One region of the Paenibacillus sp. FSL M8-0212 genome, then DNA from elsewhere that is predicted to be linked to it. Evidence: predicted binding sites of a transcription regulator. Region 1 holds the regulator's gene; each other region holds the start of a gene.
What was found. Region 1 encodes Rex, which represses fermentation and respiration genes when NADH is low (regulators of the CRP and FNR family bind a similar motif). Its sites were predicted from a motif close to TTGTGAAATATTTCACAA; they were not measured.
Positions count from the first base shown of each region.

Region 2: a site for Rex is predicted at 4,306-4,323, ahead of MKX68_RS13550 (formate/nitrite transporter family protein). Genes of this name have one in related genera too.
Region 3: a site for Rex is predicted at 4,332-4,349, ahead of adhE (bifunctional acetaldehyde-CoA/alcohol dehydrogenase). Genes of this name have one in related genera too.

Region 1 covers NZ_JBBORP010000001.1:5,133,377-5,141,287, forward strand. The annotation lists gene panC (pantoate--beta-alanine ligase) at 1-70, shown strand, start outside; gene panD (aspartate 1-decarboxylase) at 63-446, shown strand; gene MKX68_RS22730 (tetratricopeptide repeat protein) at 564-1,187, shown strand; gene dinG (ATP-dependent DNA helicase DinG) at 1,329-4,190, shown strand; gene MKX68_RS22740 (redox-sensing transcriptional repressor Rex) at 4,410-5,063, shown strand; gene MKX68_RS22745 (amidohydrolase) at 5,050-6,357, shown strand; gene MKX68_RS22750 (DUF5590 domain-containing protein) at 6,397-6,927, shown strand; gene MKX68_RS22755 (hypothetical protein) at 7,228-7,755, shown strand; gene MKX68_RS22760 (AAA family ATPase) at 7,748-7,911, shown strand, end outside.
Region 2 covers NZ_JBBORP010000001.1:3,044,220-3,052,130, reverse strand. The annotation lists gene MKX68_RS13560 (MFS transporter) at 1-645, opposite strand, end outside; gene MKX68_RS13555 (molybdopterin-containing oxidoreductase family protein) at 838-2,901, opposite strand; gene MKX68_RS13550 (formate/nitrite transporter family protein) at 3,346-4,197, opposite strand; gene MKX68_RS13545 (FAD-dependent oxidoreductase) at 4,573-5,934, opposite strand; gene MKX68_RS13540 (glutathione peroxidase) at 6,444-6,923, opposite strand; gene MKX68_RS13535 (ABC transporter ATP-binding protein) at 7,163-7,911, opposite strand, start outside.
Region 3 covers NZ_JBBORP010000001.1:4,944,184-4,952,094, forward strand. The annotation lists gene MKX68_RS21780 (ThuA domain-containing protein) at 6-734, shown strand; gene MKX68_RS21785 (winged helix-turn-helix transcriptional regulator) at 1,066-1,362, shown strand; gene MKX68_RS21790 (hypothetical protein) at 1,553-2,284, shown strand; gene MKX68_RS21795 (hypothetical protein) at 2,482-3,195, shown strand; gene MKX68_RS21800 (Crp/Fnr family transcriptional regulator) at 3,283-3,999, opposite strand; gene adhE (bifunctional acetaldehyde-CoA/alcohol dehydrogenase) at 4,430-7,042, shown strand.

The sequences.
Region 1 (7,911 bases):
GAAATTCGGAAAAACAAGATTGATTGACAATATAAGGTTGCAAAAATCGGAGGTACTGTCCCATGTTTAGAACACTGATGAAATCCAAAATCCACCGGGCTACGGTAACGGAAGCCAACTTGAACTATGTGGGTAGCATTACCATAGATGAAGACTTGATGGAAACATCCGACTTGATGGAAAACGAGAAAGTGCAAATTGTGAACAACAACAATGGTGCACGTCTGGAAACTTATGTGATTCCAGGACCGCGCGGGAGCGGGGTCATATGTCTTAACGGCGCAGCTGCACGTCTGGTGCAGCCTGGAGATAACGTCATTATCATTTCTTATGCCATGATGTCCCAAGAAGAGGCAAATACTCACAAACCAACCGTTGTATTTGTAGATGGACAGAATAAACCTGTACAAACGATGAAGCAGGAAGTCCACGCGACAATTATGTAATCGACTGGTAAGGAGAATGAAATCGGCCCTTGAAGCAAAAAATGAGTACAGGTCACTGCACTAATCCATTTTTTCAAGGGTGGGGATGCATCGATGTTCCAGCATGTTTTCGCAGAAATGAACGACATGTTAGATGAAATTATCAAGAGCTATCCTTCCGCTGAAGGCCTGAACAAACAAGAATTGCTGCAAAAGTGGAATTTGCTTAAGCGGATGAGTGACGGAATGCTGGATGAATGGCTGATGTTTGAAGAAAAGATGAGCCAGGTGAGGGAGCGGGAGATGGATAAGCCTGCTTCCCTTGAACCGGAACAGGAAGCTGTTACCGCTCTGCCTGAACTCCATCTGGAATGTTTCAGTCGTGGTCAGGGCTATTTCAAACTACAGATGTATCCGCAGGCGATCATGCAGTTCTCCCGGGTTGTGACCGACCATCCGGAGAGTGCATTGACTCGTTTTTACCTGGCGCTCGCGTATCTGAATTTGGAACAAATGGCGGAAGCCGGGACACATTTGCAGCAGATCATGTACCTTAAGGGTTCACCTCGCTTGAAAGGGCTTGTATGTAACGCCCTGGGCTGTATTCAAGCCAAGCTTGCGAATCCTGAAGCTGCATGTTCACTCTTTGCACAGGCCCTTCAGTATGACCCGACATTGACCGAACCACTGTACAACATGGAAGCTTGCAGGTTGAACAGGGGAAAATTGCAATATGCTAATCAGCTGACGACCCTTCATTAAGCGGGAATTCGGCGACAAAAAACGGTGTTCCCTCCTTTGGCATAGCGGCGGGGACACCGCTTTTTTGTCAGTTAATTTTCAAATCCCCTTTTTTTTGCTATGCTGTAACATAGACTGGAATGGAAGGGACCGTACATTGCAATGAAATTTGCCGTATTGGATTTCGAAACAACCGGCACGCAGTCCGACGGTGAGATTATACAGGCCGGACTTGCCATCATAGATCATGACTACAGCATAACTCAAATATATAGTTCTTATGTGAACCCTGGTGTACCGATTCCCCCGTTTATTTCGGGGTTGACGGGTATTACCGATGCAGATGTGGCGGACGCTCCTTCACTCGAAGAGATGATGATGGAGATGGTTCCGCTACTTAATGATGTGGTGCTTGTTGGACACAACGTCGCTTTTGATTTTCACTTTTTGCAGAATGCTCTTGACCGTTGCGGTTATTTGCCGTTCACTGGCCGCATTCTGGACACGATTGATTTTCTGAAGATCACATTCCCATCACTGGGTTCTTATCAACTCGGTTATGTGTCTTCCGAATTTGGATTTCAACATGATCGCCCTCACCAGGCAGACAGTGATGCACTGGCGACAGCCTATGTGCTGCTCAAGTGCCTGGATGAGTTAAAGGAATTACCGCTCATAACGATTCAGCGCCTCAGTGACCTGTTTGCACCAGAAGACAGTGACTTGGGCTGGTTCTTGGACGGAATGCGCAGTGAGAAGGAAGCAGAGCCGATTCAGGATCTGGACGGACATACCTATTATCGTCAGCTTGCTCTTAATGTAAGTGATTGGACCGATATTGGTGCACCACGCGATGAGCGGGAGGCTAACCCCCTTGATGGTGTAAGCTTCGAACAGTTTATGGACCAGGTTCGGGAGAACCTGAAGGATACGCTGGATCATTACGAAGAGCGTGAAGCGCAGACTCAGATGTTCAGCAGTGTAAGGCAAGCCCTGGATGAAGAGAAACATCTCTTGATCGAAGCTGGAACGGGTACCGGCAAATCTCTAGGGTATCTGTTGCCTGCTATTTACGAAAGTGTGAAACAAGAACAGAAAGTTATGGTCAGCACGCATACGATCAATCTGCAGGAGCAATTGAGAGAGCGGGACATTCCGATGCTGACTCAAGTGGTTCCGTTCCCGTTTAAGGCTGCTGTATTCAAAGGACGTGGACATTACCTGTGCCTGCGCAAATTTGAACACAAAATCAATAAACGTGAGTTCGCCACACCTAAAGAGGATTATTTCACAGCTGCTCAGATGATCGTCTGGCTAACACAGACCGAAACCGGAGATGATGAGGAACTTAACCTTAGCGGACGCGGAGGGGACTTCTGGGAGACGGTACAGAGCGAATCCGAATCATGTCTGGGAAGATCCTGTCCATGGTTCCGCAAATGTTTCTACCATCGTGCCAAACATGAAGCAGGGTTGTCTGATATCGTAATCACCAATCACTCCAAATTATTTACGGATGTGAAAGCCGCGCATCAGCTGCTGCCAGCCTATGAGAGTCTTGTAATCGATGAGGCACATCATCTGGAGGATGTCGCTGGTAAACATCTTGGAATGCATATGAAATATTTCACTTTGGTTCATACACTGACCCGCCTGTTTAAAGACAGTCGTAATGGTCAGCTGCCTATGCTTCGTTCGCAGTTATCCGGGCATGAGAATTCGGTGCAATGGGGCTCCATGGTGGATCAGATGTTCCCGCTCGCTCTTGAGGTCAAGGAACTGTGGGATCGTATGAGCGATGCCTTGTTTGGTCTGTTGCCTGAACGAAGTGATGCTTCACCGGGCGAGACGGGGCAATTTTCACTGCGTCTGAAAGCATCTCAGAAACCTGCAAAATGGCAGGAGTTGCAGGATCTGGAGAACCAGATCTATGTGACTCTGGGCGATTTGGTTCGCAAAGGGGACAAATTGCTGCTTGAAGTGAAAGAGGATCAGGATGATTATCAATCGGATAGTCTGATTACGGACATTACAGGATTACTGAAAGATCTGACCACATTGAAGGAGAATCTACGTTTCTTCATGCGAATGGATGACGCCAAAACAGTGTACTGGATGGAAGCCAGCGGCCAGTTCCGCAGTAAATCACTCCAGCTGTATGCCGTACCTGTAGATGTCAGTGCCCAACTTAAGGATTTGTTTTTTGATAAAAAGAAAAGTGTTGTGCTTACATCAGCTACGCTTTCGGTAGATAAGTCATTCCAGTTCATGATTGAGCAGCTTGGCTTGCAGGATGCTTCCGAGAATAATCGGTTGTTAACGTCGATGCTGCCATCACCTTTCAACTATCGCGATCAGGCACTTCTGGTGATTCCGCGTGATTTCCCGAGTGTGAAGGGAAGTGTGGGTGATGCGCACTTTGTTAATATGCTGGTGCAATCACTCGCAGAGACGGCAATTGCTACGCGTGGACGCATGATGGTTCTGTTTACTTCATACAAGATGTTGCGACAGGTCTATGATCCGCTGAAGGAGGCGCTGTCTGGCAACGACATCTCGTTGCTTGGTCAAGGCGTTGATAGTGGAAGTCGTTCCAAATTGACTCGCAGGTTCCAAGATGCCAAAGCAACAGTACTTCTGGGCACAAGCAGCTTCTGGGAGGGTGTAGATATTCCGGGAGAAGCGCTGACCTGTCTCGCTATTGTAAGATTGCCTTTCCAACCGCCGAATCATCCGTTGGTGGAAGCCAAGAGTGAGTTGCTTCAGGAACAGAAGAAAAATCCGTTCATGAAACTGTCCGTGCCACAAGCGGTCATTCGTTTCAAGCAGGGATTTGGCCGATTGGTGCGTACAGCAAAGGACAGAGGAATTGTCATTGTTTATGATACACGTGTGATTGAAGCGTACTATGGTAAATTCTTTTTATATTCATTACCAGGTCCCAAAATGGAGCATATGCTCACGGAGCAGATGGTTCCACGAATCACCGAGTGGTTGGAAAAACCTGCTAATGAACAAGAATAATGGTTGTTCTGTTCGTTATATCATTGCATGACACTATCGTTTGGCGTTAAACTTTATTAGATATTTCCGTATCCGATTAGAGCAGTTGCACGTAAGAACTTATAACCTAAATTACAAGGAGCATTCTGTATAAAATGTCACGTTTATCTTTGAGTTTATACAGAATGCTCAACTTTTCATCTATTATTTTTATCGTGGCCTTGGTAAGGGGGAGCAAGAATGAAATCGGATAAAATTTCGGAAGCGGTGGTACGACGTCTGCCTGTATACTTGCGCTATTTGAGCGAGTTGCACCAGCGTGAGGTGGCTACTGTTTCTTCTCAAGAGCTTGGACAAAGGCTGGATCTGAATCCGGCCCAAATTCGAAAAGACCTGGCTTACTTCGGTGATTTTGGTCGTAAAGGGATCGGGTATGATGTATCCTATTTGATCGAGAAAATTCGTCACATTCTCAAAATCGATCAGCAAATTAATGTAGCTCTGGTAGGTGCGGGTAACCTCGGACAGGCCTTGTCCAACTACAACGCATATCTGAAAGACAACATGAAGATTGTTGCTGTATTTGATGCATATGGACCGAAGATTGGTAGTCAAATCAACAGTTTGACGGTAAAACCAATGAATGAATTGACGGAAGCGGTTAAAACGGATAACATCCGCATCGGTATTATTACGGTTCCGGATACGGAAGCTCAAAATGTAGCCGATCAGCTTATTGAATCGGGAATTGAAGCGATCCTTAATTTTGCACCAACAATTCTAAAAACACCGCCGCATATCCGCATTCACCATGCTGACTTTACAACGGATCTGCTTAGTTTGGCCTATTACTTGGAGACTGGAAAGGACGATGAGGAAGATGACAACAAATAGATGGGTAATTCACAACGGCAAATTTGCCGTTAATGAAGGCGGCACAACATGGAACGTTGTTCAAGGATACATGGTTGTTGAGAATGACAAGATTGTGCATATTGGTGAGACATTGCCGGATGGAGACGAAAATTGTACCAAAGTGGATGGAAAAGGATTGTTCTTCCTGCCGGGTCTGATCAATACGCATGGTCATGCAGCGATGTCGTTGCTCAGAGGGCACGGAGACGATCTTGCGTTGCAAGTATGGTTGCAGGAAAAAATGTGGCCGATGGAAGCGAAAATGACTTCAGAAGACGTATATTGGGGAACTTCGCTATCGGTGCTTGAAATGTTGAAAGGCGGAACTACAGCTTTCCTGGACATGTACGATCACATGGATCAAGTTGCCAAAGTTGTGGAGCAATCCGGCGTTAGAGCAGCACTGGCACGTGGTGTAATTGGGCTGTGCTCGGAAGAAGAGCAACTGCGGAAGCTGGAGGAGTCGGCAGCGTTTGCACGTGAGTGGAATGGACAGGCCGATGGTCGCATTACAACCGTAATCTCGCCACACGCACCATATACATGCCCTCCTGACTACATAGAGAAGCTTGTACAGGTCGCAAACGACCTAAACCTTCCTCTTCATACACATATGTCGGAAACGCTTCGTGAAGTCGAGCAGAACGTGGCTGATTATGGACTGCGTCCTGTAGCACATCTGGAGAAACTGGGCTTTTTCTCCCGTCCATCCCTGGTTGCACATGCGGTGCATCTGAATGACGAAGAGATTGAGATTCTGGCCCGTCATGATGTGGCTGTATCCCATAACCCGGGAAGTAACCTGAAACTCGCTTCCGGTGTTGCGCGTGTACCTGCGTTGCTGAAAGCAGGAGTTACCGTGTCACTCGGAACTGACGGACCAGCAAGTAACAACAACCTGGATATGTTCGAGGAAATGAGACTGGCTGCATTGATCCACAAAGGTGTATCTGGTGACCCGACGGCAGTGCCAGCAGGCGAAGCGTTACTACTCGGAACGTCATATGGTGCCAAATCAATCTTCTTGAACAATACCGGAGCACTCCAGGTCGGCATGAAGGCTGACTTTATCGCCTTGGACATTGAACAGGCACATTTCTATCCACATACAGACCTGATCTCACATACGATCTACTCGGCTTCTGCCAAAGATGTTGAGCACGTATGGGTGGATGGGAAACAAGTGGTGAAACATGGCGAATGTCTGACGCTGGATGAAGAGCGTATTTTGCGTGAGTCTCAATTGGCATTTGATGGTCTGCTTGCTCGTTAATTGCAGGATAGAGCATCATAGGGAAAGGAAGTTCGGCTTTTGAAGAAAAAAAAGAAGTGGATATGGATTTCGCTGCTTGCACTGGTTCTGATTCTGTTTGGACTTCAGCGTTATTACGTCCATGTCACGCAGGACCAGCGCAAGGAAGAAGCGCTCGCCATACAGGCAGCTCAGGAGCAACTGGGCATTACATCCTATGATGAATTGCGCAAGTACATCTGGGGAGACAAAGAAGGCTCTGACAACATCTACTGGACCCTGATCGGCAAAAATAAGGATAACCAGGATGTTATGGTTTGGGTTAAATTCGATGCAAACAATCAACCGGCTAAGGGTGCAAACGCTGTACACAGTGAGCTGCTGCAGAATGGCATGTCCGAAGCGCAGATCCGCAATCGCTTCAGTTCTGAAGTTCCTGCCGGCGAGATTAAACGAATCATGCCCGGAGTTGTGAATGGAATATATGTGTGGCAAGTGTATTATAAAGACGGTACGCATAACCACTATCGTTTTTATCGTTTTAGCAACGGAGAACAGGTGGACCTGGTCTACACACTCCCGAACAGCTAGAACAAATAGAGTGACATAGCTAGAGAATGAATGAAACAAAAGAACCGGCAGACGGATATCCGACTGAACCGGTTCTTTGTGTTGCCCGTAAACTTAAATAATTTAAATAGTTAAAATTAATAATTTATTCATATTTTCGCCTTCGAAATTGTATATACGATGTGATATACTCAGATATGTACTCAAAGTTACATTCAAAACAAATAAACCTGTCGAAATTATCGCAGGAGTCAATGTGCACATATTCTTATATACCAATAAGCCAGTAGGTTGGGCCAAAATCTGGGAGGGGTAATTCACTTGAAACTAAAAGTATTGCCTATTGCTTTAACTGCCGTCATTTCAGCCGTTGTGTTGTTTGGAGGTTGGTTTGTATATCGTCAGGTGGCTGTGCAGAATCCGATTGAAAAGATGGTTACCCAGTACGATGGAGTCAATGACGTTCAATTAACTATTAACCGCAATGACGTACAATTGAAACTGGATCTGCAACCCGATGTTGATTTGGGCAGACTGGTACAATATATTCACAAAGAAGGACAGAACTTGATTGGAACACGTTCACTAAAATTGGACGTTGTGGATCATTCCAGTGAAGCACTGGAAAGTTGGTGGGGTGATGCGATGTTTACCGTAGCTCAGGCGATGGAGAACAAGCAATACACCGAGATTACACCAACGTTGTCAAAGATGGCGACCAATGGAATTAAGGTGAATACAGCGATGGATGACAACAATGTATATGTCAGTCTCAGAGACGGAGATGCCAGCAAGTTTATTATTCTGCCGCGTGTGCCCGGTCAGATAGGAGTGTGGCCTAATGCCTAAGTGGACAAAAGAAGTTGCCATCGGATTTTTTCCCGTATTGATTATTTTTCTTGCTTTTACTGGTGTTAATATTGTTCCGATTCTGATTGCAGCGGTGCTTGTCGGAGCTTTGCTGTTCATGATGCAAATGCGTGGCGGGATTACAGTAGGCGCTGC
Region 2 (7,911 bases), 2.1 Mb from region 1:
GGTATTACCCAGCAATGCCCAGACGCCCGGCCCATCGGGGACGGTTTTGCGTTTGGTCAGATGTACTTCCCCCTGATCCGGTTCGACCCGCGACAGATAATACCAGAAGAAAATCGCAAACCCGGCTGAGGTCACTCCGTTCAGTACAAAGCTGAGGTGATAGGAAAAGTCAGCCAGAAAACCACTCAGCGCCGTACCAATCGCCACCCCAATATTGTTCGCCACATAGATAATATTGAATAATTCACCGCGTCGCTCCGCAAACCGGAAGCCAATAAAAGCCTGAATCGCTGGCAGCGACAATGAACTGAACAGACCAATCCAGCCCATGGCACATATAAATACGACCCAATACGCACTAATCCAGGGCAGCGCAAACAAACCTAACGCATTAAGCGCCAGTGAGCCAATAATCAGCTTCTTCACGCCCACCCGGTGATACAACGAACCACCAAGCAATTGTCCAAAGATGCCACCCAGGGACTGAATGAGGATTACAAAACCCGCGTTAGCCATCGTCCGTCCTAGCTCATCAAACACATACATCGTGGTCAGCGGCCACATCAAGGCACTGCCGGTTGCATTAACTAAACTTGCTAGTAAAAATACTCTCACTTCTTTTGGATAGTTATCCAGCCATCTCATCATCGTTAAATCATTCTCCTTAGTACCTCTGCACAAACAAATGGCCATAAAAAATAGACCTTTGCCCTGACGGCATAACCATAACCAGCCAGAGCGAAGGTTTTATGAAGTGTTACATCTATTGCACTATAATCCTGCTCAAATTCTAGCCTTTGTTCATCTTACCTCAAAAAAATCAAGCTGCAAGCACACTCATTGACGCTTCACTTCAACAGTGGCCGAGAAGAAGGTAGCACCGTTGCCCATGTCCGACAATCGGTTGGATGTGAGTGAGTTGGCCCGCTGCTTCTTCCCGTCACCATCCCACCATAAGCCTTGGCTGATGACAGTTCCCGGCAGCATGGCTTCACTTACCTTGGCGGTAAGTTCAATGCGCCCACGATCATTCCATACGACCACCGCATCTCCATCCTCCACGTTTCTGCGGGCAGCGTCTTCAGGGTGCATTTGCAATAGAGGCATCTTTTCCAAACGCTGATGTTTGGCTGAATTGCCAAAGGTGGAGTTCAGGAAATTATGGTTTGGCGGCGACAGGAACATCAATGGATAGGTATCGGCAGGTCCAGCCGGATTCTCCCCATCATATCCTTCAACCAGAGCACTATAGGTAGGGAGCGGGGGAAGCCCTCTCTGTTCCATCGTCTCGGAATACAATTCGATTTTGCCTGAAGGCGTGGGCAGCTGATCCAGATATGTAGCATGTGACGTCATATCCAGCTTCACGAATCGATGTTCCTTCAGTCCCTCCAACGTGACCCCATTCATGTAGGGGTTGCCTGTGCCCTGAAGTGCGTCCTCAATCATCTGTTCCGGCGTTTCTCCGAAGATTGCAGGATCATACCCCATAGCCTGCCCAAGCAGTGAGAACAGTTCCACATTGCTCTTGCTCTCCCCAATCGGTGCAATTACCGGCTCTTGCAGATGAACGTACTGATGCCAATAAGAGGTGTACAGGTCCGTCGCTTCAAATGAAGATGTGGCTGGCAATACGATATCTGCATATTTCGCCGTATCCGTGATGAACAGATCATGCACAACCGTGAACAGATCTTCCCGTGCAAAACCTCGCTCCACCCGCTCGGTATCCGGTGCCACCACCAGTGGATTGCTGCAGTAAACCATCATAGCCCGGATCGGCTGCTCTGCTTCCAGCAACGCTTCACCAATCCGGTTCATGTTCACTACTCGCGGCTCCGGATTCTGCCGCAGCTCCGGACGTTCCAGCGCGTCGCTATTCGTGCTCGCGTAGCTGTTGGTGCGAACAGCACCGCCGCCTTGCTTCAGCCATTGCCCTGTAATGGCAGGCAGACAAGCAACGCTACGCACGTTCATCCCCCCATTATCATGGTGCTGGAGGCCATTGCCGATGTGAATATGGGCTGCCTGTGCGTTGCCGTATAGTTCGGCCAGCTCCACAATGGTTTCCTCCGGCACACCCGTAATGCGTGCAACACGTTCAGGGGTGTAACTGCGGACATGATCACGTAGTGCCTCATGACCCACTGTATACTTTTGCATAAACGCTTCATCCGTTAGTCCCCGTTCGAACAGCACATGCATCAAACCCAGCGCTAGTGCGCTATCCGTGCCCGGATACAAAGGAATAAACCAGTCGCCCCATTGGGCCGTACGATTGCGATGAACGTCGATGACGACGATCTTGGCGCCTTTCTTACGGGCTTTCTCCGCCAAAACGACCTGGTGCATATTCGTACTGACGATATTACCGCCCCATACCAGGATGAGATCCGCATGCTCCGTATCTTCCGGCACCGTACCCCGGTTGGCGCCCATCGTATATTTCCAGCCGGTATTTCCAGCAGAGTTACAGATCGTCTGCTCCAGCACACTTGCACCAAGCGCATTGAAGAAACGTCGGTCCATGCCGTCTACGCCGAGAATGCCCATGTTACCGTAAAAGCTGTAGGGCAGGATGCTCTCCGGGCCGTAAGTCTCGGACAATGCAGTGAATCTGGTCGTAATCTCGCGAATCGCTTCATCCCAACTGATTCGTTCGAACTTGCCTTCGCCTTTGGCTCCCACACGTCTCATCGGATATTGTAGACGCTCAGGGTGATACACCCGCTCGGTCATATTTCTGACTTTATTACAAATGGCACCCTTGGTGATCGGATGATCCGGATTGCCTGCCACCTTCACAATTTTACCGTTCTCTTTATGTAGTAACAGACCACAAGTATCCGGACAATCGAGCGGGCATACCGCTGCGAAAATTCCATTCTCCTGATCGATCATCGTATGGCTCCCCCTCTTTAAAAAACTATCCCTATATCATATCTTCTTCGAGGTTAATACGTAAAGAGAACAGTATGTTTTTGCTTCATATTCACTGCTATAGCGGCGTCAAAATATTTTCAAAAAAATGTTTTTTGAGTTTGATTCAACTTCAGAATTCAGGGGTAAATTAAAAATAAGGCATTAGGCTAGTGTTTCCCCACTTCCTCCTCATGCCATATCATGGACCACTCCCGAAATTCGCCATGAACAGGTTTCGTTCCCCCGAACCTTGTCATGGCGAATTTATTTTGCGTTAAACTCCAACAAGGACCCCACACAAAAAAACGATCCCGCCTTGCTCCATCACAGCATATTCGCCATGAATCGAACAAGACCAGAATCGTCTTTACTTCTACATGAATGTTCCATTACCCATGTATACATACGTGTATATATGCCCTGCTACGCCTGCTTGCTCCACATCGCTCTGGCCTCCGTCTCCACAGCTTCGATCGACGTGGCTACCTCCGGTTTCACTTTCGGCTCAGCTTGGCGCAGGTACACCACCCAATAGGCTGCAGCTACAAACAGAGCACCACCAGTCAGATTCCCGAGCCATACCGGAATGAAATTCATCACATATTGGCCCCACGAATAATGTCCTTCGAAGATTGCCGCCGGGATGAGGAACATATTGGCCACAACGTGCTGGAATCCAATCGCGACAAACGCCATCGTTGGAAACCAAATGCCCAGTACCTTGCCACTCATCGTATCCGATGCATAAGATAGCCACACGGCCAGCGCGACCAGCCAGTTACAGCCGATGCCAGAGATGAAAGCTTGCAAGAAGCCGTCATGCAGCTTGTGCCCAGCCATATCCACCACTTTAGCCAGATATACACCCTCTCCTGTCAGACCAAGCACATGTCCAAACGCGTATGCGACAAACAAAGCTCCAACAAAGTTACCAATCGTCACTAAGGTTAGATTTTTCAACATATTACCTACGGATAACTTTCGAGCAATCGTCGCGAGTGGAACTGCCATCATGTTACCTGTCAGCAACTCGCCACCACCGATGAGCACCAAGATTAATCCAACCGGGAACACTGCTGCTCCAATCAGATTAACCAGACTTCCCCACTCAGCTGGAGCAGAAGCAATCACCCGAATATCCAGTAGAAAACCCAGCGCAATAAAAGCCCCTGCCAGAAAACTAAGCACCAGTACAGAAGACACCGGATATTGAGCCTTCTTCATGCCTGTTTGCGCCGTATATTGTGCAACCTCAAGAGGTGTTTTTGCTGCCATATCATTCATCCTCTCCTTCATTGTTTATCATTGGATAAAACCATTTGAAATTCATTAGTTATGCGTTGAATACCATATCCTAATTGTATCTCGGTCCTCAACATAACTTTGTGCAAATTATCACAATATTATTTAAAAATATGCTATAAGAGTGTCCTGAAATAGTTATGACAGCAAAGTATAGTAAGACCTTTTGAAGCTAAAAAATCACAAAAAAGACTGACGATATACTCGCCAGTCTTCTTTTTCCTATATAATCGTCCGCCTTGTTTCGAAATCCTGGCAGTTATTGTGCACCTCATGTTTACAGATAAGCATGACTTATCTTTGTATGGCGTTTATCATGCTCGCTGTTCGACCATCTATTCTTCTTGCTTACACCATTGCTGGTGCTTTTACTTCTACCGGTGGCAGTGCTTGCAGACCAGCCGTGTTCAGGAAGTTCCATGGTTTGTTGTAATGTGGCTGGAAGAAGAAGTCGATGAAGGCCAGCTCATCTACGGTCATGTTGTTTTGGATGCAGACCGAGATCGTATTAATCGATTGGGTCAGGTCAACCTGAGACATCACCTGTGCTCCGACGATCCGACGAGTTGCCTGCTCATATACCACTTTAAGCAACAGTTTCTCAGCCGTTGGCATAAACTCCGGACGGTAGCTATCTTCCAGTACGACAGATTCCACAATCAAACCTTCGTCAGCAGCAGACATTTCCGTCATTCCTGTACCTGCGATATTTTGCTCATAAATTTTGATACCGGATGTTCCTTGTGTACCCATGTATGGTGTCGTAGGACGAACCAGGTTGCGGGCTACAAGTGTACCCATCCGTACGGCGTTGGTTGCCAGCGGAATGTAAGATGCTTTGCCTGTTGGGTTGTAATGAATAGCGCAGCTGTCACCTGCAGCGAAGACGTCTTTTTGACTCGTTTGCATATATTTATCCACGACGATTGCGCCGTTTGGCAGCATATCCACTTGGCCTTTAAGCAACTCTGTATTTGGACGGAAACCAATGCACAGAATAACCAGATCGGTTTCAAACTCTCCTTTGGACGTAATCACCTTAGTTACTTTGCCATTCTCTCCAGTAAACTTCTGTACCGTTTGACCAAGAGCCAGCTTGATGCCACGCCCAGTCAACGTATCTTCGATCGCATCCGTGAATTCAGGGTCCAGGTATTTGTTCAAAATCCGGTCCACACTGTCGATCAGGGTAACTTCCTTGCCATTCATTTGGAAAGCTTCCACCAGCTCAACGCCGATATATCCTGCACCTACAACGGTAACACGTTTGGCATCTTTGGCTTTTTCAATAATCGTGTTGGAATGATTGTAGTTTTTGCAAAGTAAGATGTTATCCATCTCGATGCCTTCAAGCTTCGGAACGACAGGCCATGACCCCGTTGTCACAATCAGTTTGTCAAACGTATCTTCAAATTCTTCCCCGGTTTGCAGGTTTTTAGCCCGAAGGGTATGACCCTTGGCATCAACTGCTGTAACTTCATGAAGCATCTTGGTCTCAACACCAAGCTCTGCCAATTGATTAGGAGAAGAATAGAACAAACCGTCAGGATCTTTCACAACCCCACCTACGTAGAGCGCAATGCCACAAGATAGGAAGGAGATATTGTCATTGCGCTCATACACCGTGATGGTAGCATCCGGGTACAATTTGGCGGTATTTACGATGGCTGCGGTCCCTGCGTGTGTACATCCGATAACTGCGATTTTCATTAAAAGTTCCTCCTCGAAATATATAAATGAGTTTGAATATAACGTTATAATGGTTGTGAAATATTTCACTTCTTGTTCGAAACTGTGTATGTGATTTATTTCACTTTATACACTCATTATAATGTGATCTTTTTCACATTGCAATAGGATGAGCAAAAAAAGTTTGTCGAAAGAAGTCATTTCCCTGTATTTAAGCCTTTCTCCCCTTCATTGTATTGGTTTCATTGTCCCCGGATTGGGGTCGATTTATGCTATGCAAAGGCTTCCGCGTTCCCTGTATGGACACAGTATGGACGTATAAAATTAGAGTCCTCTCCCACATTCATGTTTTACTTGTACAAAAATAAATGCATTCAATTTCCGCTAAATTGTTGATTTTTAGATTGGTAAACGCTTACAAATTTATCCTGAAGCCAACCTTACCTGTGAAGAGAATATAGCCACGCTATATAATAATCAAAGAAGCCTATCCTTGCTTATGCAAGGATAGGCTTCTCAACGTTCATGTATTAACCGAGCAATTTCTCGATATCTGCAATCATTGTCTCCGGTGATTCTTTCGGTTCAACACGACCTACCACTTCACCTTCACGGTTAACAAGGAACTTGGTGAAGTTCCATTGGATGTCGCTTGTTTCACCTACGCCAGGTTGTTGCTCCTTCAGGTATTGGAACAGAGGATGAGTGTACTCACCATTCACATCTACCTTGGCAAACACCGGGAAATTCACACCATAGTTAATCTGGCAAAATGATTCCGCTTCCTCACTTGTACCTGGCTCCTGCCCTCCAAACTGGTTACAAGGGAAACCCAGTACAACCAAGCCTTGATCGCGATAACGATCATAAAGCTTTTGCAATTCACCGTATTGCGGGGTCAGCCCACACTTGCTGGCTGTATTAGCAATGACCAATACCTTACCTTGATACAGATCCAGTGAGACTTCTTGGTTCGCGGTGGTTACCGCCTGATATGAATATACGGACATGACTGATTCCTCCCATGACATATGTTGGTTTGGGCTGTTGCGAGCACGTTGGCATAACCAATGGACTCACAGCCTGTCCTATTATTATAGACCTGATCCAATGCGATTACCAAATCCCGGGTCTACCCGTCCCTTTTGCTCCCATGCGTTGCAAATTCCCCATGAATGCAAAAGAGCCGCGTGCGATAGCGCACAGCGGCTTCATTCTATAATGTAATGACCACATATGGCCCATTTCGTTAACTTCCTGTCGCTTGAACACGTGGTTCTGTCCGTCCTCCAGCATGAACCATCGCACTGTTCATGACCAACTGCTCTGGCGTCTTCGATTGCTGACGTTCGCCTGCAAGAGCGTAAGGCAAGCAGAGCGGTACACCGGAACGCGGATCAATCACAATATCTGCTTCAATGTTAAATACTTCACGAAGCACATCCGAATTCATAACTTCCACAGGTGAACCATGAGCAATGGCTTTACCTTTTTTGATACCAATCATGTGATGTGCGTAGCGGGAAGCATGATTCAAGTCATGTACAACCATAACAATGGTACGGTTGGCTGTGGCATTCAGTTGCTCCAGTAATTGCAATACTTCGAGCTGGTGAGCCATATCCAGGAACGTAGTCGGCTCGTCCAGGAAAAGGATATCCGTCTCTTGTGCAAGTGCCATGGCAATCCAGGCACGTTGACGCTGTCCACCGGACAGTTGATCAATCGGACGATCATGGAATTCAGTCATGGCTGTCACTTCGATAGCCCATTCAATCATGCGTTTGTCTTCCGCACGCATGGAGCCAAATCCTTTTTGATAAGGAAAGCGACCATACGATACCAGTTCAGTAACGGTAAGACCTTCAGGGGCTGTTGGATTCTGTGGCAAAATCGCAAGCTGCTTGGCAACTTCACGCGTGGACTGTTTATGGATGGACTTCCCGTCGAGCAATACATTACCTGCTTTTGGAGCCATAATACGTGCCATCGTTTTCA
Region 3 (7,911 bases), 190 kb from region 1:
TGAATATGATCAACGTCACCATTTGGAATGAATTTGTCCATGAGAAAATTCACGATGAAGTAAGGGAAGTCTACCCGGATGGTCTGCATCGAGCACTGGCTGACGGACTTGGCGGCGAAGGCTTTGCTATTCGTACGGCTACACTGGATCAGCCTGAACACGGATTAAGTGATGAAGTGCTGAATTCCACAGATGTGCTTATATGGTGGGGACATATGGCACATGATCGCGTAAGCGATGAGATCTCACAGAAGGTCGCGCAGCGAGTACTGAACGGGATGGGAATGATTGTGCTCCATTCAGGTCATTTCTCCAAACCATTCAAAGCACTGATGGGAACCAGCTGCGATCTGAAATGGCGTGTAGCTGACGAGCAGGAAATTGTATGGTGTGTTAACCCATCTCATCCGATTGCGGATGGCATCGAGGGCAAGATTGTATTGGAAAAAGAAGAGATGTACGGTGAATTCTTCGATATTCCAGTACCGGATGAACTGGTGTTTGTAAGTAACTTCCAGGGTGGGGAAGTATTCCGGAGCGGATGTACGTTCCGGCGTGGTGAAGGTAAAATCTTTTATTTCCGACCAGGTCATGAGACGTATCCGACCTATTACAAACCGGAAATATTAAGAGTGATCAGCAACGCTGTGAAATGGGCATATCCTGCCCGCAGCTTTAAGCCGGAATTTGGCAAGAGCGAACCTGTAAGACCATTTGGTGGCGTGCTGGTCTAATTCACTAACTCAATCGTGTAATGGAAATTATAAGTTTTATTCAAAAAGAACCCTTCTCCGAGTCATTGATGACTGTGGCAGCTGGGTTCTTTTTGGGTAAGATAGTACTATGGGGAAGTTATACGATATTTCCCATGGTTACGACGCAGCGTGTAATGTATACTGGGATGTATGATCCATTTTGGATGTTATGCTTCTAAAATTTAAACTTTTTAGTTGCAGGCGTTTTCTTTGAAGCTTAAATATGTTATTATGAAATATACTAACAAAATGTAAGTTGATTTGAGTGATCTCTAAAGAGGTGATTAATGTGGAAGGTCAAGACTTGCGGATGTGTCCGCGTTTTGAGACGGCGTTTTCTTTTTTGGGCAAGCGCTGGAATGGTTTAATTATTCAAACATTGATGAGTGGTTCGAAGCGATTCAAGGATATCTCCAATCTGATCCCATCCATGAGTGATAAGATGTTATCCGAACGGATGAAAGATCTGGAGAGTGAAGGTATTCTGGTTCGTCACGTCTATCCCGAGACGCCGGTTCGTATTGAATATGAACTGACGGATAAAGGTAGAGCGCTCCAGCCCGTCATGAATCAAATTCAAGACTGGGCTGAGAAGTGGGTTGACTAACGTGTAAGCATCACCCACTTTCGTTGATGAATGACATAGACTCCTGATTTCCGTGGAAATCAGGGGTTTTTGTCTTAAGTATAACGTGGATCGGCGTTTTTCTCTTGGGCTATGCACATGTTGTCATGAGTTGTAGTATAATCTATAGAAAATGGCCACAGACGGCCGGAGCGAAGGAGGCCCACTTGTCATGAGAGAAGAAAGCTTATCCCGTGAAGTACGCTACGGCAAAAAAGATATTGCAGAACTTGAGAGCGCATCCATTCAGGTACATCTGATTTACAAAAAAGCTGCGGAGTTGTTTAAGCGCACAGCATATTCCCGTTCGGTTAAGGATGATCTTGCCGAAGTGAATACGCATTCTGTGAACAGCGATGGTCCGAGATTAGCTCCGGCGGTGCTGCAAAAATGGATTCAAACGTCCAGGGGCTGGAAGTGTATCGGATGTGAGCTGGGACAACCTGATTCAACGACTTCTCAGATGGAGGAAACCATCCATGGTAAGCGATTGGTTCTGGATGTGGGAGAAGGTCGGTTGGTTCAGGCAGAAATGCTGATTCAGGCGGTTGTCTGGTCTCAATATGAGAAGATTCGAATGTTTGCACCATGGCTTGGTGATGAACCCTTTTATAGCGTGCAGGAACTGGATGTCATTGCCCGTTATATTGTGCCTACCTATTTCTCGGAACGGCCTTTGTATGAGCAAGGCAAGGTATTCAAGGTCCATCAACAATATGGGCAGATTCCGTTGTATCAGGAGTATGTAGACGCACCTTCATGTTGCGTGCAGGTGGACGGTGGATTGCTTGAAGGGCGATTGCTGACGGGGGTATACGTATCTGAGGAGCAGTTCTTCGGGCTTAATCCATATCTGAAAGATGGCGATGGAGGACGGACATATATGCAGGCTAGTGTCCAGTGATAACGTAACCAATTCGAACATAAAAATGAATTAGATTGGAGAGCCTGTGTGCAGGCTCTCTTTCTTGTACAAGCCCTATTTGGAGGGGACACCCTATAAAAGTAACGGCTTTGACACTTTTTTTTGCCGAAAGTTGTGCCATAATAGAGGTTATGGACAACAGGGTGAATGATTTTACGCAGGGTGGTGTTACCTACATGATGAAGAAAATCCCCGGTTACATAGGTGTATGTTTGCTCCTACTGGCGATCTTGGCTGGTTGTAGTGAGACACAGCCTTCTGAGCAGCCAATTGTCAAGGAGACAGAAACAGCGAATACGATCACAGTGGCTGTAGATGGCAGTACATTTTTGCCTGATGCAACAAAGTCCATTAAGCGAGATTTTAGTGAGGGTTTGACACTCAAAAAAGCATTACTCAATAGCGGACTGGTAGATTTTACGGCAGATGGCAAACGGATTCAATCCGTCGGAGAAGTTTCTCTGGATTCTTCGCTTAGCTGGGCTGTCAAATTAAATGGCAAGGATATTGAACAGGAAGATTGGGACATGGAGCTTCATGCCAAAGATGAAGTAATCATTTACGTGAAAGCCGCTGACAGTGGGGGAGATGGCGTTGCATATCAGACAACGTTACTCAAGGTTAGCGGTGGAAACATTATGCCAACCCTTAATCGTCAATATGCCGGCGTCTACGTTCAAGAGTGCACAGTTCGCGATGTGTTGAAGTCCAGCGGCATTGTAAGAATGTCTGAGAATAACAAATTTGTCGTTTCGGTCGAGAATGTCACGCCTCGTATGAATGAGCGGTGGGTCATTATGGTGAATGACAAAGAATTAATGGAAAATGGTCTGGACATGAAATTGAATCCACGTGATGCGGTGAAACTTGAATTGACCAATGCATCCTAAGTATACCAAGAAGCCCAATCTCTTTTTAGAGAACTGGGCTTTTTTTCATTAAATATATAAGCAATATCCGATTAGCATAGTCAAATATTAAATACGACAGATCTCGTTCGGGCAAAGTTCACAGTGACAGATCCCTTGCAGCATCTTCAGATCTTTGATAACAATCATGCCATTGTCGTATTCAATCGCATCTTTCTTACGCAGGTCGCTTAACATGCGGTTTACACTTTCACGAGTGGCTCCAATCATATTGGACAGATCCGTGTGGGTAATTTTTTTGTGAATAATGACATGCTCTCCATGAGGCTCACCATACGAATTCGACAACCGAATGAGGGTGGAGCAGAGTGCACCCGGTTTACCGTATAACATGAGATCCCGGAATTTGGTCTGTGTCAACCGGTGGTGGATGCCCATCCATTTCATAAAGTCGATCGCGAAGTCACAATGCTGGCAGATTAACATCTCCAGGTCTTTATGCTCCAGTACACCGATCTCACTGTCCTCTAATACTTCCGCTGAGAAGCTGTGTTTAGAGCCAAAGAAGGGATCAGCCTGCCCAATCATATCACCGGATTGATACATGTACATGATCAGTTCCTTGCCTTCATCCGTGGATTTGGTGATCTGGGCACGACCCCGTTTCATATAATAAAGTTTGTCAGAGATGTCGCCTTCCCAGTATAGATGTGTACCTTCCGGATAGGTTCTATCTTTCATGGTAACCAGCAGATGGTTGAAATTTGCTTCCGAGAAACAGTTGGTATTACCGCGCTTTTCCAGTACAGTGGTTAGTTCTCTCATAAGTCTATCTCCCCTTTATGTCCATCGGACGACCTTCTGTAATAAGCAGTAGCCTCCGAGGTTCGCCGCAAACCGTTGCCGTCCTGATCAGGGTCATCTCGGCCGGGAGGAAGGACGGTACAAATTGCGGTGGTTCAATTTTTAAGTTCAGTATATACCTAATCTTACCGTTTGAGGGGGAAGGAAAGGGGGCAAAAATGACGAAATTTCAAACATTGTGATAAAATTCACTTTTAATGGAGAGGATGAATTTTACAGCCCTATATTTTAAATAGGAAGTGAAAATGGTCGTATGAAGGACACTACAAAACTTAAATTAAATTTGTTATACTTTGTGAAAAAAATCACATAATTAAGTTTATTGTCATGTTACGATGTGAATGTAAACGAGAGAGACAAACTAATACGAACCTTTAGGAGGATGAGGGAGATGGCTGTAAAGAACGAAGTCGCCCCAGCAAAAGAACCGACAGCAGGTCAGTATATTCAAACGTTAATCGACAAAGCGAATAAAGCACACGCCGCATTCATGAAGATGGACCAGAAGCAGATTGACCGGATTGTGCAAGCGATGGCGCTTGCGGGTCTGGATAAACACATGATGCTCGCCAAGATGGCCGTAGAAGAAACAGGCCGCGGAGTGTATGAGGATAAAATCACCAAAAATATATTTGCAACAGAATATGTGTACCACAGCATTAAGTATGACAAAACCGTAGGTGTGATTGAAGATAACGAATATGAGAGCTTCCAGAAAATTGCGGAGCCGGTCGGCATCATCATGGGGATTACACCAGTAACCAATCCAACATCAACAACGATGTTTAAAGCACTGATCTCCATCAAGACGCGTAACCCAATCATCTTTGGTTTCCACCCATCTGCACAGAATTGTAGCCGGGAAGCTGCCAAAATCCTGCTGGAAGCTGCTGTGAAACATGGTGCACCAGCAGATTGTATTCAGTGGATTGATGATCCTTCCATGGATCGTACAAACGAACTGATGAATCACAATGATGTGGCTCTCATTCTGGCAACAGGCGGATCAGGCATGGTACGTGCAGCGTACAGCTGTGGTAAACCTGCACTGGGCGTAGGACCAGGTAACGTACCTTGCTTTATCGAGAAAAGCGCGGATATCAATCAGGCAGTAACGGATTTGATTCTGTCCAAGTCTTTCGACAACGGCATGATCTGTGCTTCCGAGCAAGCGGTCATCATTGAAGAACCGATCTTTGATCAAGTGAAGAAAAAAATGATTGCAAATGGCTGTTACTTTGTTAACAAAGATGAAGCAGTAAAATTGACAGCAGGTGCGATTAATGCCGAGAAATGTGCGGTGAACCCGGCAATTGTTGGTCAATCTGCGGTAAGCATTGCGAAATTGTGCGGTATTGAAGTTCCAGCAGGCACCAAAATTCTCGTGGCCGAGATTGAAGGGGTAGGTACAAAATTCCCATTGTCGGCTGAGAAATTAAGTCCGGTACTGGCTTGTTACAAAGTCAAAACGGCAGCAGAGGGAATTGAACGTGCAGCAGAAGTGGTTGCATTTGGCGGCATGGGTCACTCCTCGGTTATCCACTCCACAAATGAAGAAGTGATCGGCAAATTTGCAGATCGTCTGCAAACTGGACGGATTATTGTGAACTCACCATCCACACACGGTGCCATCGGGGATATCTACAACACAAACATGCCGTCATTGACACTGGGATGCGGATCATACGGACGTAACTCGACTTCTTCCAACGTAACCGCTGTGAACTTAATCAATGTGAAAAGGGTGGCTCGCCGTACCGTGAATATGCAATGGTTCAAAGTGCCAAACAAAGTCTACTTCGAAAAAGGGGCAACACAGTATCTTGCCAAAATGCCTGACATCACACGTGTGGCGATTATTACGGATGCCATGATGGTGAAACTTGGATATGTTGAAAAGGTAGAACACTATCTGCGTCAACGCCAAATGCCGGTAGCGATCGAAGTATTCTCCGATGTAGAGCCAGATCCATCCACAACAACGGTAGACCGCGGAACCGAAATGATGCGCCGCTTCCAACCGGACTGCATTATCGCACTCGGCGGTGGATCACCGATGGATGCTGCAAAAGCCATGTGGTTGTTCTATGAATACCCGGACACGGACTTCAACGATCTGAAACAGAAATTCATGGATATCCGCAAACGGATCTACAAATATCCACGTCTCGGCGTAAAAGCGAAATTTGTAGCAATTCCTACCACATCCGGTACAGGATCTGAAGTGACATCGTTCGCGGTTATCACAGATAAAAATCAAGGTAACACCAAATATCCATTGGCCGACTATGAGCTAACACCAGACGTAGCGATTGTTGATCCGGAGTTTGTATACTCCCTGCCTAGAACAGCCGTTGCAGATACAGGTATGGACGTACTGACGCATGCGATTGAAGCTTATGTGTCTGTCATGGCAAATGATTACACGGATGGACTTGCGATCAAAGCAATCCAACTGGTATTCCAATATCTGGAGCAATCTGCACTGCAAGGTGACAAACTGGCACGTGAGAAAATGCATAATGCTTCTACAATTGCTGGTATGGCATTTGCCAACGCATTCCTGGGCATTAACCACAGCTTGGCGCACAAATGGGGCGGTCAGTACCACACCGCACACGGACGCACCAATGCGATCCTGATGCCACACGTCATTCGTTACAACGCGAAAAAACCGACCAAATTTGCATCGTTCCCGAAATATTCTCACTTTGTAGCGGATGAGCGGTATGCCGAAATTGCCCGCATCTTGGGATTGCCTGCTCGTACAACAGAAGAAGGCGTAACCAGTCTCATCAATGCGATTCGCAAACTGAACAAAACATTGGGCATTGAAGAATCGTTCCAGGAAATCGGATTTGATGCCAAAGACTTTGAAGCACATGTAGATTATCTGGCAGACCGTGCCTTCGAAGATCAATGTACAACTGCCAATCCGAAGTTGCCGCTGGTAACTGAACTGGCTGATGTATACCGCAACGCTTTCTACGGAAAGTTTGAATAATAAACTTAGAATGAAGCGTGCCTTACGGCAAGAAGATCAGGGTTCCCCGAGAGGGGAGCCCCGATTGCCGTCTTTCACACAATAACGAGAGGGAAGAAAACAGAAGAGCGAGCATCTGTTTTTCAGAATTTATTCTAAGTTTTGTTTTGCTCCGAGTATAGAGGAGCAAAAGGATTCTAAAGAGGTGGCACGGAATTCGTGATGTGGCCGTTTGAGCCAGATGTTCGACAATAAAGAAAAGGGCAGAAAAACAGAAGAGCGAGCATCTGTTTTTCAGGATTTATTTTAAGATTTGTTTTGCTCCGAGCATAGAGGAGCAAAAGGGTTCTAAAGAGGTGGCACGGAATTCGTGATGTGGCCGTTTGAGCCAGATGTTCACACAATAACGGAGAGGGCAGAAAAAACTGAAGAAGCGGAGCGTTCGCCTTTGAAGTAAATTTTGAATTTTATTGGTTTATCAGTTGAACTACCTATGTACACGATAACGGAGAGGAGAGAAAAAACCTGAAGAAGCGAAGCGCTCGCCTTTATCACTGGATTTTCACCTTTGAAAAAAATGAATCAAAAAATCCGGGGATAACAGCGATCGGAAGGTTATTCTCTCCTTGTAGTGGCCAGTGTACATCATCTATGGTTCATTTGCTTTTTCAGTAAATTTAAGTTGTTCTGCCCGCGCAGTGGCTAAGTGTGAATTTACAGGGTTCAATGGGACAAAGCGCAGGTGGAGTGAGTTAGTTCACTGACTTTGTGACAAAAATCACAGATGATGAAAGCCCCAAGTCGTATACTGAAAATGTAAGAAAAACATTCATCCCGCGGTTCCGGTTCCCAAGTAGAGAGAACATGTTCCGGTTTATGTGAAACAATTC